One region of the Metabacillus sp. SLBN-84 genome, then DNA from elsewhere that is predicted to be linked to it. Evidence: riboswitches for the same ligand, from Rfam matches in the RefSeq annotation. Region 1 holds a riboswitch; each other region holds the start of a gene.
What was found. A riboswitch is a leader RNA that binds a small molecule or an ion and turns the genes downstream of it on or off. The one in region 1 is predicted to bind S-adenosylmethionine.
Positions count from the first base shown of each region.

Region 1 (4,216 bases):
TCCACTCTCGTTCTGCAAAAAGGCAACTGTCATGTAAGCAGTGATAATGAACTCTTTCATGTGCAGATTGCTGGGGAAGAAAGGCATTTTCAAGATTGCTTTCATTCGCCAATCAGGCTTTTACAGCTTGTAAAACTTGGAGCTATGGAGGCAAAAGGGTCATTCAGAAATATACTTCGAGTAGAGTCACTCATTCAGCTCTGCAAATAATTTTTTAAAAATTCAAACAAATAATTGACTTAAAAAGAAATAAAATGATACAATCCCAATAGAAATAATAAGAAATCTTATCAAGAGCGGTGGAGGGGCCTGGCCCTGTGAAGCCCGGCAACCGGATACAGCGAGTAACTCACGGTGCCAATTCCAGCAGAGTGGATATGCTCTGAAAGATAAGAAGACCGGGATGCGCGCCTCTTCTTTGAAGGGGTTTTTTATTTTTTTAACTTGGGAGGAGAAATGGATCATGACTCGAAAAAAGTACCGTTTGGAGACCGTCAACATTCATGGAGGGCTAAATCCTGATCCTGGAACAGGCGCCAGATCTGTTCCGATTTACCAGTCTAATGCATACGTTTTTAATGACACTGAGCACGCCTCAAACTTATTTGCATTAAAAGAACAGGGGTACATTTATACCCGTATACATAACCCGACTTCCTCCGTCCTTGAGGAGCGCATCGCTGAACTTGAAGGCGGTGTCGGAAGTCTTGCGGTAGCAAGCGGTATGGCAGCCATCACCCTCTCGATTCTGAATATTGCCGGTGCCGGGGATGAAATCGTGTCAGCATCGAGTCTTTACGGGGGAACCTATAATCTTTTCCAGACGACTTTGCCTAAATACGGCATTGAAACCACATTTGTTAATCCGGAGAACCCGGAAAATTTCAGAAGCGCGATTACAGAAAAAACGAAGGCGATTTTTGCTGAGACAATTGGCAACCCGAGTCTTCAAGTGCTGGATATAGAAGCCGTTGCAAAAATTGCCCATGAGGCCGGGATTCCGCTGATTGTAGATAATACATTCGCCACCCCGTATTTGTGCCGTCCGCTCGAACACGGGGCTGATATCGTTGTTCATTCAGCGACGAAGTGGCTGCTTGGAAATGGCACAACGCTTGGCGGCGTTATTGTAGATGGAGGGAAATTTGACTGGAACAGCAGAAAGTTCCCGGGTTTCACCACACCTGATCCAAGCTATCATAACCTGGTTTACGCAGAAGCCCTTCCGGAAGCGGCTTATATTGTTAAAGCAAGAGTGCAGCTGCTGAGAGATCTTGGGCCTGCACTCAGCCCGTTTAATGCTTTTCAATTTAACCTCGGTCTTGAAACGCTGCATGTCAGAATGAAAGAGCATATCTCGAATACTAGGAAGGTTGTAGACTATCTGAACGGACATCCTGCAGTTAAATGGGTTCTCTATCCTGAAGATTCAAAGCATCCGGACCGGGCACTTGCTGAGAAATACTTACCGGAGGGAGCCGGTGCAGTCGTGGTATTCGGCATTGAAGGCGGACGCGAAGCAGGGGCTAAAGTGATCAACTCTGCAGAGCTGTGGTCACACGTTGCCAATGTTGGGGATGCAAAGAGCCTCATCATCCATCCTGCGAGCACAACACACCAGCAGCTCGACGCTGACGGCCTGAGGAAATCAGGCGTAACGGAAGATCTAATCAGACTCTCTGTTGGTATTGAACATATAGACGACCTGCTTGAAGACTTGGAGCAGGCAATTGAGAAGGCCGTCGGCATAAGGTCACTGACAGAATCTACAGCACGATAAGCATGCTCCTGAAGTTTTGTTCTTGACACGTACTTTTGATGCATGATAGAATCACTCTCGTACTATAAACTCACTAAATATACAGTCAATTTAATAAATTTGTCAGTCTCTTATCCAGAGAGGTGGAGGGAAGTGCCCTATGAAGCCCGGCAACCGTCAACATCGTTGAAAAGGTGCCAATTCACTCAAAGCTTGCAGCTTTGAAAGATGAGAGAAAGGTTTTTTCACATATGCCTTTCTGCTCATTTCTGCAGAAAGGCTTTTTGTTTTTTGAGAAAAAACATGAAGCAAGGCGATATAGAGCAAAATGTTAGTGAGTGGAATTTTGGAAGAAGGTGAATTCATGATTACGCTAAAGGACGTACGAAAAGTATTTCAGACGAAGAATGGCCGTGTTACGGCTGTTGATTCAGTCAATCTGGACATAAACAAAGGTGAAATTTTCGGAATTATCGGTTATAGCGGCGCCGGAAAAAGTTCACTTATCCGCCTGCTGAACGGACTTGAAAAACCAACAGACGGCTCCATTCAGGTAGCCGACAGGGGCATCGATAAAATCAGCGGCAGCGAACTTCGAAAGGCACGGCAGGAAATCAGCATGATCTTCCAGCATTTTAACCTGCTTTGGTCAAGAACGGTACGTGAAAACATTGCGTTTCCGCTTGAGATTGCCGGAATAAAAAGCGAGCAGCGGGCTAAACGAGTAGAAGAGCTGATCAAGCTTGTCGGACTTGAAGGACGGGAAGATTCATATCCTTCCCAGCTGAGCGGAGGACAAAAGCAGAGGGTCGGAATTGCGAGAGCCCTTGCCAACAATCCAAAAGTGCTTCTATGTGACGAGGCGACATCAGCACTTGACCCGCAGACAACTGATTCCATTCTTGACCTGCTTGTTGACATTAACGAACGGTTAGGGCTGACGATTGTTCTGATTACCCACGAAATGCATGTTATCCGAAAAATCTGCCACCGTGTAGCAGTAATGGAAAGCGGAAAGATTGTCGAGCAGGGAGAAGTGCTTGACGTATTCAGAAAGCCTCAGCAGGCGATCACAAAGCGCTTTGTGAAACAAATTACAGAGCCGGATGACACGCAGGAAACAATGGAACTGATCCTTGAAAAATATAAGCACGGCATGGTTATTCAGCTGACATTTGTAGGTGATTCTACTGAAAATCCTCTGATTACGAACCTGATTCGTAACCATCCGATTCAGGTGAATATTCTTCAGGGGAAAATTTCACAAACGCAAAGCGGATCTTACGGCACACTGTTTATCCATATAGACGGCGAACAGGCTGAACTTGAAAGAGCGATGGCCTACATCCGCAGCCAAGAGGTCGAGGCGGAGGTGATTTCAAATGTTTGAGAACGTGAGATGGGAAAACGTATGGGAAGCAACCAGTGAAACCCTGTTCATGACTGCATTTTCGGTGGCAGCAACATTTGTGCTGGGTATTATCCTCGGCTTGCTGCTCTTCCTTACATCCAGAGGCGGTATCTGGGAAAACAAGCCGGTTAATGTCATCATATCTGCATTTGTAAACATTTTTAGATCGATTCCGTTTATCCTGCTGATTATTTTGCTTATTCCTTTTACCAAGGCCATTCTTGATACGTTTCTTGGTGCAAAGGCGGCACTGCCGGCATTAATTATCGGAGCTGCTCCGTTCTATGGCCGTATGGTTGAAATTGCACTCCGTGAAATTGATAAAGGAGTTATTGAAGCGGCCAGATCAATGGGCGCTAAAACATCTACGATTATCTGGAAGGTCCTGATTCCAGAATCATCTCCTGCTTTAATTTCCGGGATTACAGTAACAGCGATTGCTCTTGTCGGCTACACAGCCATGGCTGGAGTAGTTGGTGCAGGCGGCCTTGGAAACCTTGCCTTTTTGGAAGGCTTCCAGAGAAACAATAATGCTGTAACGATGATTGCAACCATTTTAATACTTGTCATTGTTTTCATTATCCAATTTATTGGAGATTTTATAACATCAAAATTAGACAAACGTTAGGGAGGATTATCACTATGAAAAAATTACTCTTAAGTGCTGTTTTTGCTACATCTGCTTTTGCTCTTGCTGCCTGCGGCGGCGGTGATGGGGGCGGCGAGGAATCTAAAACACTGAAAATCGGAGCATCTAATGTTCCTCACGCTGAAATTTTAGAAGAAGCCCAGCCTTTACTTGAAGAAAAAGGCATCGAGCTTGATATCGTTCCTTTCCAGGACTACATCTTGCCGAACAAATCTCTTGCAAGCGAAGAAATTGATGCAAACTACTTCCAGCACATCCCGTACCTTGAGTCACAGATGGCTGAAAACAAGGACTACGATTTTGTGAATGCAGGCGGAATTCACATCGAGCCGATCGGTGTTTATTCTAAAAAGCATAAATCACTTGAAGATATTCCTGAAGGCGGAACGATTATTAT
Region 1 is NZ_JBRJIP010000001.1:784,750-788,965, forward strand. It holds gene RKD52_RS03800 (hypothetical protein) at 1-210, shown strand, start outside; SAM riboswitch class I at 285-396, shown strand; gene RKD52_RS03805 (O-acetylhomoserine aminocarboxypropyltransferase/cysteine synthase family protein) at 464-1,780, shown strand; SAM riboswitch class I at 1,888-1,994, shown strand; gene RKD52_RS03810 (methionine ABC transporter ATP-binding protein) at 2,124-3,149, shown strand; gene RKD52_RS03815 (methionine ABC transporter permease) at 3,142-3,798, shown strand; gene RKD52_RS03820 (MetQ/NlpA family ABC transporter substrate-binding protein) at 3,813-4,216, shown strand, end outside.

Region 2 (4,216 bases), 2.0 Mb from region 1:
AAAGCCTCTTTCACAGGGAAAGAGGCTTGAAGGCGCAGGCTTCGCACCTCTTATCTGCCAGAAAGATGTCTTTCTGCTGGAATTAGCACCGTGCCTTGTGGAAGATGTCTTCCGGCGCAAAAAGCTGCGCCCCATTTCGCAATGGTTTTACGGTCGGTTGCTGGGCATCATAGGGCCAAATCCCTCCGCCTGCTCTTGATAAGAGATTCTATTAGGTTTTGTTTTCAAACAATTCGCAATTGATCACTTGTTCTGAATGTTAACAGGTTTTAAAGAAATATGTCAATGCTTTTTTTAGAAAGTTACAAATAAAAATGGGGAAGTCTGTCTTCAAAAACGGGAATTTGTTTTCGGATTTCTTTTACCTTTTCCAGGTCGATTTCTGCTGTAAGAACGGCTTCCTCTGTTCCTGCTTCAGCAAGAATTTCTCCCCATGGATCAATGATCATAGAATGGCCGGCAAAGACGTTTGCAGGATCGCTGCCCGCCCGGTTGCAAGCAACAACGTAGCAGTGATTTTCAATTGCGCGGCTGATCAGCATGGTTTTCCAGTGATGAAGTCTCGGAAGCGGCCACTCCGCAACAACGAACAGGAGTTCAGCCCCATTAACCGTATGAGCGCGGATCCATTCAGGAAAACGGATGTCATAGCAAATGACTCCGGCACTTTGAATTCCTTCAAGCTTAAAAAGTCCCTTTTCTGTGCCGCCATTTAGATACAAGTGTTCATCCATCAGTTTGAAAAGGTGCAGTTTGCTGTATTCGTGCAGGAGTTCACCCTGTCTGTTAAACACGTACATGGTGTTTGTTACTCCTGCTTCTGTTCTTTTTGCTACAGACCCTGCTATGATATTAACCGAGCAGTTTTTTGAAAGGCCGCTCATCAGGGAAAGGGTGCGTTTTCCTTCTTCATCTGCCAGCACATCAAGACGTGTCAGGTCATATCCGGTCGTCCATAACTCCGGCAGGACAATAACATCAGGATTGTCGCTGAGCATGATGGATTTTATCTTTTTTTCCACTGCTGCAATGTTTTCTTCCGGTTTTCCGAATGCAATGTCTGTCTGCAGGCAGGCGATTTTAAGTTTCATATGCGTCATCTCCGCTAAAAAATATTTTCCTTTACAAGCTGACTATAACAATATATGATTTTTGACTAGAATTTCAAGAATTTTCACAAGAAGGTGCAAAGATGAAAAAGTTTGAGCAATCAACGCTATTGAATAATCTTCCGAAACAATTTTTTGCAAGTCTCGTTTCAAAAGTAAATGCGAGTATTGAGGCCGGGCATGATGTCATTAATCTTGGCCAGGGGAATCCCGATCAGCCGACGCCGCCTCATATTGTAAAAGCTCTGCAGGAAGCGGCAGGAAAACCGGACTATCACAAATATTCACCGTTTAGAGGACAGCGCTTTTTAAAAACGGCGATAGCAGAATTTTATCAAAGGGAATATAGCGTCACACTGGATCCTGACACAGAAGTGGCCATTCTTTTTGGGGGAAAGGCAGGTCTTGTGGAAATCCCGCAGTGTCTGCTTAATCCCGGTGAGACGGTTCTAGTTCCCGATCCGGGCTATCCGGATTATTGGTCAGGAGTGGAGCTTGCGAGGGCCCGTATGGAATATATGCCTCTTTTGAAGGAAAATGAGTTTTTGCCTGACTACTCCAAGCTCTCTGAAAAAACGAAGGCGGATGCAAAGCTCATGTTTTTAAACTATCCAAACAACCCTACAGGGGCAGTGGCCAGCCGGAGCTTTTTCGATGAAACGGTTGCGTTTGCAGAAGAAAATGATCTATGCGTCGTCCATGATTTTGCATATGGAGCCATCGGTTTTGACGGCAAAAAGCCGGTCAGCTTTCTTGAGTCAGATGGAGCAAAAGAGACAGGAATCGAAATTTATACGCTGTCTAAGACGTATAACATGGCAGGGTGGAGAATCGGTTTTGCAGTCGGCAATAAAAGCGTCATAGAGTCGATTAATCTTTTGCAGGATCACATGTTTGTCAGTGTGTTCAGCGGAATACAGGAAGCTGCGGCTGTTGCTCTTCTTGCCCCGCAGGACTGTGTCAGTGATCTTGTCGCACGCTATGAAAGCAGACGTGCGGCGTTTATAAAGGCTCTGAACGGCATCGGCTGGAGAGTGGAGGCTCCGCCTGGATCATTCTTTGCATGGCTGCCTGTACCCGAGGGATTCACATCGGAATCATTCGCTGACTATCTGCTGGAACACGCTCATGTATGCGTGGCGCCGGGCATTGGATTCGGGACGTTTGGTGAGGGATATGTCCGTGCCGGACTCTTAACCTCTGAAGAGAGATTAAGAGAAGCCGCAGATAGAATAAAATCTTTAAATCTCTTTTCATTGCCGGTTGACAGCTGAGGAAAAAGCTGTCATAATCCAAATTAATTTCAGGTTATTCAGAACATATACAATTCTTATCAAGAGCAGGTGGAGGGACTGGCCCGATGAAGCCCGGCAACCGACTTAAACAGTGTTTAAGCACGGTGCTAAATCTTGCAGCAATTGCTGGCAGATAAGGATCTTACCCATTTCAGATAAGGTCTCTTCCGTCAGCGGAGGGGACCTTTTTTATTTAAATGCGAAAGGCAGGTACAATCATGAGCGGCGTTACAGCAACTTATCTCATCTATGATCAGTACAGCATCCCAAAAAAAGCAGAAGGAATCGCCACCAGCCTTACGGTCGGCTCATGGACGGACCTTCCGGAGCTTACACAGCAGCAGTTGAAACAGCACAAGGGTCAAGTTGTTTCCGTTGAAGAAACAGATGCTGAAGAACGCATTGCCGAGTTTCTCGGAAAAAAAGTGAAAAAAGGAATTGTGAAAATATTCTATCCCGGCGTGAACTATTCTCATGACCTGCCTGCGGTCCTGACGACGGTTTTCGGAAAGCTTTCCCTTGACGGGGAAGTGAAACTGCTTGATTTGGAGTTTACAGAAGATCTTCTTTCTTCTTTTCAGGGACCTGCATTCGGCATAAGCGGCATCAGGGAAAAACTCGGAGTCTATAACCGGCCTCTTCTCATGAGCATTTTCAAAGGAGTCATCGGACGTGATCTATCGTTTTTAAAAGAACAGCTAAGAAATCAGGTGCTTGGCGGCGTTGATCTTGTAAAGGATGACGAAATTCTGTTTGACAATCCGCTTACGCCGTTTGAACAAAGAATCACAGCAGGAAAAGAAGTGCTCGGCAGGGTGTATGAGGAGACCGGCCATAAAGCGATGTACGCTGTTAACTTAACCGGAAAGACATTCAGCCTCAAAGAGAAGGCAAGACGCGCTTCAGAGCTTGGGGCGGACGCCCTTCTTTTTAATGTTTTCGCTTATGGTCTTGACGTTTTGCAGGAGCTTGCAGAAGACAGGGAGATTCATGTTCCGATCATGGCGCACCCTGCTGTAAGCGGTGCTTTGTCTTCTTCCGCCCTTTATGGTATTTCACATTCTCTGCTGCTTGGAAAATTGCTTCGCCAGTGCGGAGCAGACTTTTCCCTCTTCCCGTCGCCATACGGCAGTGTGGCACTTGAAAGGGATGCCGCACTGTCTATCGGTGCAGCGTGCAAAGAGAGCACTGGGTTAAAAGAAACGTTTCCGGTTCCATCAGCAGGAATTCATCCGGGTCTTGTGCCTGTTCTGATTCAGGATTTTGGCATCGACAGTGTCATTAATGCCGGCGGAGGCGTACACGGGCATCCAAACGGTGCGCAGGCGGGCGGAAGAGCTTTCCGCTCTGCAATCGATGCTGTGCTTGAAGGCATCTCATTATCTGAAAAAGCTAAAAGCCAACAAGACCTTCAGCTTGCGCTGGATCTATGGGGTCAGGTGGAGGTGAACCGATGAGCAAACCGGTTATTATCTGCGATTTTGACGGCACGATTACAAACAATGACAATATTATCGCGCTCATGAAACAATTTGCACCTCCTGAGTGGAACTCTCTGAAAGATGACGTTTTAAGCCGGCGCATCTCAGTCCGTGAAGGAGTCGGCAGGATGTTTGAGCTGATCCCGTCACATCTCAAGGCGGATATGATTCAGCATTTGCTGTTTACCGCACAAATCCGGGACGGATTCAGAAATTTTGTTCAATTTGCAAAAGACAATGAAATACCGCTGTACATTGTGAGCGGAGGAATTGATTTTTTTGTCTATCCGCTGTTAAACGGACTAATTCCATATGACCGCGTCTACTGCAA
Region 2 is NZ_JBRJIP010000001.1:2,813,761-2,817,976, reverse strand. It holds SAM riboswitch class I at 48-205, opposite strand; gene RKD52_RS14395 (carbon-nitrogen family hydrolase) at 303-1,091, opposite strand; gene RKD52_RS14390 (aminotransferase class I/II-fold pyridoxal phosphate-dependent enzyme) at 1,193-2,383, shown strand; SAM riboswitch class I at 2,437-2,544, shown strand; gene mtnW (2,3-diketo-5-methylthiopentyl-1-phosphate enolase) at 2,623-3,861, shown strand; gene RKD52_RS14380 (2-hydroxy-3-keto-5-methylthiopentenyl-1-phosphate phosphatase) at 3,858-4,216, shown strand, end outside.
Region 2: linked by a shared signal. The riboswitch ahead of mtnW (2,3-diketo-5-methylthiopentyl-1-phosphate enolase) and the one ahead of RKD52_RS03810 (methionine ABC transporter ATP-binding protein) in region 1 are both predicted to bind S-adenosylmethionine.

Region 3 (4,216 bases), on a different contig from region 1:
TTAATCCAAAAGGGCGTTTTTTTATTATCCTTTACTTCTTATAGAACTTGCAATGTTAGAAATAATATTTCAAGGAGATGTTAGTATGATGGTAAAACCTGTAGAACAATTAAAAATTATTATGAAAGGTGTGCAAGAATTAGTAAACGAGGAAGAATTGATGGCGAAATTAGAAAAGTCATACCAATTACAGACTCCGCTTACTATTAAATTAGGACTTGACCCTTCTGCACCTGATATCCACTTAGGTCATGCAGTCGTCTTAAGAAAAATAAAACAGCTGCAAGATTTGGGGCATAAAGTTGTAATTATTATCGGTGATTTTACAGGTCGTATTGGAGACCCAACTGGAAAAGCGAAAGGCCGAGTGGCTCTAAATGACGAACAGGTTATAGCAAATGCAAAAACATACTTTGAGCAAATCTTTAAGGTGCTAGATTCAGAAAAAACAACTGTCCGCTTTAACAGCGAGTGGCTTTCAAAATTAACCTTCGAGGAAGTCATTAAACTAGCAGCAACAACATCGGTTGCAAGATTATTAGAACGTGATGATTTCCAGAATAGATATAAAAATCAAGTGCCAATAGGAATACACGAATTTTTCTACCCACTAATGCAAGCGTATGATTCTGTAGAGATTCAAGCGGATATTGAATTAGGTGGAACAGACCAAACATTTAACATTCTAATGGGCCGTACACTTCAAAAACATTTGGGATTAGAAAAGCAAATTGCCATTTTCATGCCCTTACTTGAAGGTCTTGATGGTATGGAAAAGATGAGCAAAAGTCTTGGGAATTATATCGGAATTAATGAACCTGCAGAAGTAATGTTTAAGAAGGTTATGGAAGTACCAGACAGCCTAATTATTAAATACTTTGATTTGGCTACGGATCTACATCCAGATGAGATTGCAAACATTAAACAACAACTAGAAAACGGAGTTAATCCGAGAGATATCAAACTTGTTTTAGCTAAAATCATTACGAATTTATACTGGGGAGAAGAAGAAACCAAACGAGCGATAGCATACTTTGAAACAGCATTTAGTAAAAAAGACATCCCAAATGATATACCTAAAATTTTGATAGAAATTGGGGAGGAAACAGTTGAAGCCATCATTCCCCAGTTAATAGAAGAAGGGTTCATAAAAAGTAAAAGCGAATTTATTCGTTTAGTTAAACAAGAGGGTGTACAGCTCAATAAAGAAAAAATAAATCACGATGATTTAGACCGAGTATTAATGAATGAAGACGTACTACAGATTGGTAAAAAGAGATTCCTGCGTTTCATTAAATAATTTAGTGATTTTGAGGAGCGTTAATTGTGTATTCCAGCATTAACGCTCCTTAATTTATACCTACACCTAATATAACTTTTTTTCTCTAATCTACATGAAGACGTTTTTTATGTGGAACAACCATTCCGAAAAGCCAACTAGATATTTCTTCCTGTTATTTTCGCAAAATAAGAACTACTCTATTTAGTGCATATAATCAAAAAGTATCATTTTCCTTTTTATGTATTGACTCTAAGTGTGATTAGGATATAATTCATACTAATTTAATAGAATTACTTCTTTATCAAGAGCAGGTGGAGGGACAAGCCCGATGAAACCCGGCAACCGGTCGACATTGATTCGATACGGTGCTAATTCTTGCAGCTTTTAGAGCTGGGAGATAAGGAAGAGGAATATTGTCTTTATTATACAAAGCCTCTTTCTTAGGAAAGGGGCTTTTTTGTGTGGAGAAAGGAGGATTACCGACAAAGCAATTGTATAAATACAAAATACTGAAGGAGAATGAAAATGAAACGACCCATTATATCAATGTTACTAAGTGTCTCTTTACTTGCTGGAATACTTCCAGCTACTGATGTACTTGCAGAAGGTAATAAACCCGTCGAACGAAAACATAGTCTTTTCAACACAGAAAAATACGACTACATAACGTATGACGCGCTTAAACAAAAACTAACTAACTACGAAAAGACAAGCAGCAGAGTTAATTTAAATATTACAGGTAAGTCCTCTACTGGCAAAGACTTATACACAGTGACGATAGAAGAGTCAGAGTCTAAGAGTTCTGCTGAGAAATATAAAACGCTCCGTAAACTAATGTCTGATGATCCTGTAAAAGCCCAGCAATATTTAAAAGGTAATCCTGATATAAAAGCACCCATATTAATTCACGCGTCTATACACGGTACAGAGTTCGTAGGCACGGATGCGGTTATCGAACTGATTGAACGATTTGGTTATGAGAACGACAAGGAAACGAAGGAGATTTTAAAAAATTTTACAATAATCATAAATGTCAATGCTAATCCAGATGGAAGAATAGATGCAACCAGGTTTAATGCTGAGGGAATTGATCTAAATCGAGATTTTGTAACACAATCTCAGCCAGAGACAAAAGCAGTGGTTAAACAAATTGCAGATTACAACCCGTTAGTTCTCTTGGATCTTCATGGATACGTGAAACAGAGGGGAGCTGCTAAACATCCTGGCCTCATCCTTCCAGGAACACCTCCTCATAACCCAAATTATGAATATGATCTGTTATATAAATGGATGAACAAACAAGCGGAAGCGATGGAATCAGAACTAGTAAGTGAAAGAGAAAACTATGAATCTGAACTCTATCAAACAATGGAAGGGACGCATATTCCATTAAGAGATTCAGCCTCCGGATGGGACGTATATCCGCCGATTTACACACCTGCGTATGCAATGCTGCATGGGGGCTATGGATACACACTTGAAGCGCCTACAAACGATTGGGACGGTGTGAAGTGGCAAGTCGATGCTGTTTCGGGCGCATTGAAATTTGCTCTTCAGAATAAACAGGCAATGCTAAATGATCAGATTGAAGTTTTTGTTCGCGGGGTCAAAGGTGAACATCCGAATAATGAAGAACATTTCTATCCGGAAGCTTATGTAATACCAGAAAATAAAGAAGATAATTCAGTAGTGCAGAAGGCTGTTCAGCATTTAGTAGACAACGATGTGAAGGTGGAAAAAAGCAAGCAGTCCTTTACCTTGGATGGAAATCGTTATGAAAAAGGAACGTATATAGTAGATCTGGACCAAGCGAAGGCGGGTTTAGCAAACGTTTTTCTGTGGGACGGTGAAGACATTTCAAATGATATCGATGCCATGTATGACATTTCTGCCTGGAATCTTCCTGAGTTATGGGGATTCGAAGCAGTCGAATCGCATAAAGAACTTAATGTAAAATCAACAAAAGTGAAAAAGGCAGATCATGCGGGGAAAGTAACTGGCTCTGGTCCGTACGTTATCCCAAATACCTCTGTCGAAGCTGTTTCACTTGTTAACGCACTTCTAAAACAAGGAGTATCCATAAAGAAAGATACAAAAGGGAATTTCTATGCCTATGCAAAAAGAGTGCAAATTCAAAAAGAGGTTCAGAAATCTGGATTATCTTTAAAATCTGGTAATACGCCAAGTAATGCTGTTACTGTAAAAAGTAAAAAGGTTGCGATTCTAAAAGATGGTGGATTGGGGAAAGTTCAATCTCATGCTGGAACGAAACTAGCATTAGAACGTTTAGGGTTTGATGTGATTGAAGTACACCCAAGAGAAGTAGCAGATCAGGGGTTAGATTCTTACGATGCTTTTGTTTATAGCGGTTCAGCAAGCCTCGTGTCTTATAAACTAAGCGAAGCTAACAAGGAATTTGCTCTAACAAGTGAAGATGAAGTAAAGGCGTTTTATGAAAAGTTGAATCAATATGTCCAAGGAAAAGGTAAGTTCATTGCAGTAGGAGCAGGAGGATCTCAAATTGCGAAAGAAGCTGGACTTACAGATGTTGAAGTGAAAAGAGGCTTTTCAAGCAGCAATGGAATCGTAAACGTTGAATATAAGGATTCACCGTTAACAGCAGGCTATAAACAACAGGATATTGGGTTTGTCTACAGTCCTGTCTGGTACACCAACACAGACAATGTGAACGTTGCTGCAACTTTTGCAAAAAGCGATGACTTCTTTGTAGCAGGACACTGGAAGGATAGAAACGATGCAAAAGGACAGGCGGTAATCATACAGGAAAAAGAAAAGCCTGTGACGCTGATTGGTTTGGAGGCAGGCTTTAGAAATCACACGGATTATTTGTTCAGATTGTTATCTAATAGTATTCACTAAAATCGAGTTAAATTGTTGCAACATAGGGAATCACGATCTACTACTTTAATTGGA
Region 3 is NZ_JBRJIP010000007.1:63,533-67,748, reverse strand. It holds gene tyrS (tyrosine--tRNA ligase) at 86-1,300, shown strand; SAM riboswitch class I at 1,578-1,686, shown strand; gene RKD52_RS22590 (M14 family zinc carboxypeptidase) at 1,808-4,162, shown strand.
Region 3: linked by a shared signal. The riboswitch ahead of RKD52_RS22590 (M14 family zinc carboxypeptidase) and the one ahead of RKD52_RS03810 (methionine ABC transporter ATP-binding protein) in region 1 are both predicted to bind S-adenosylmethionine.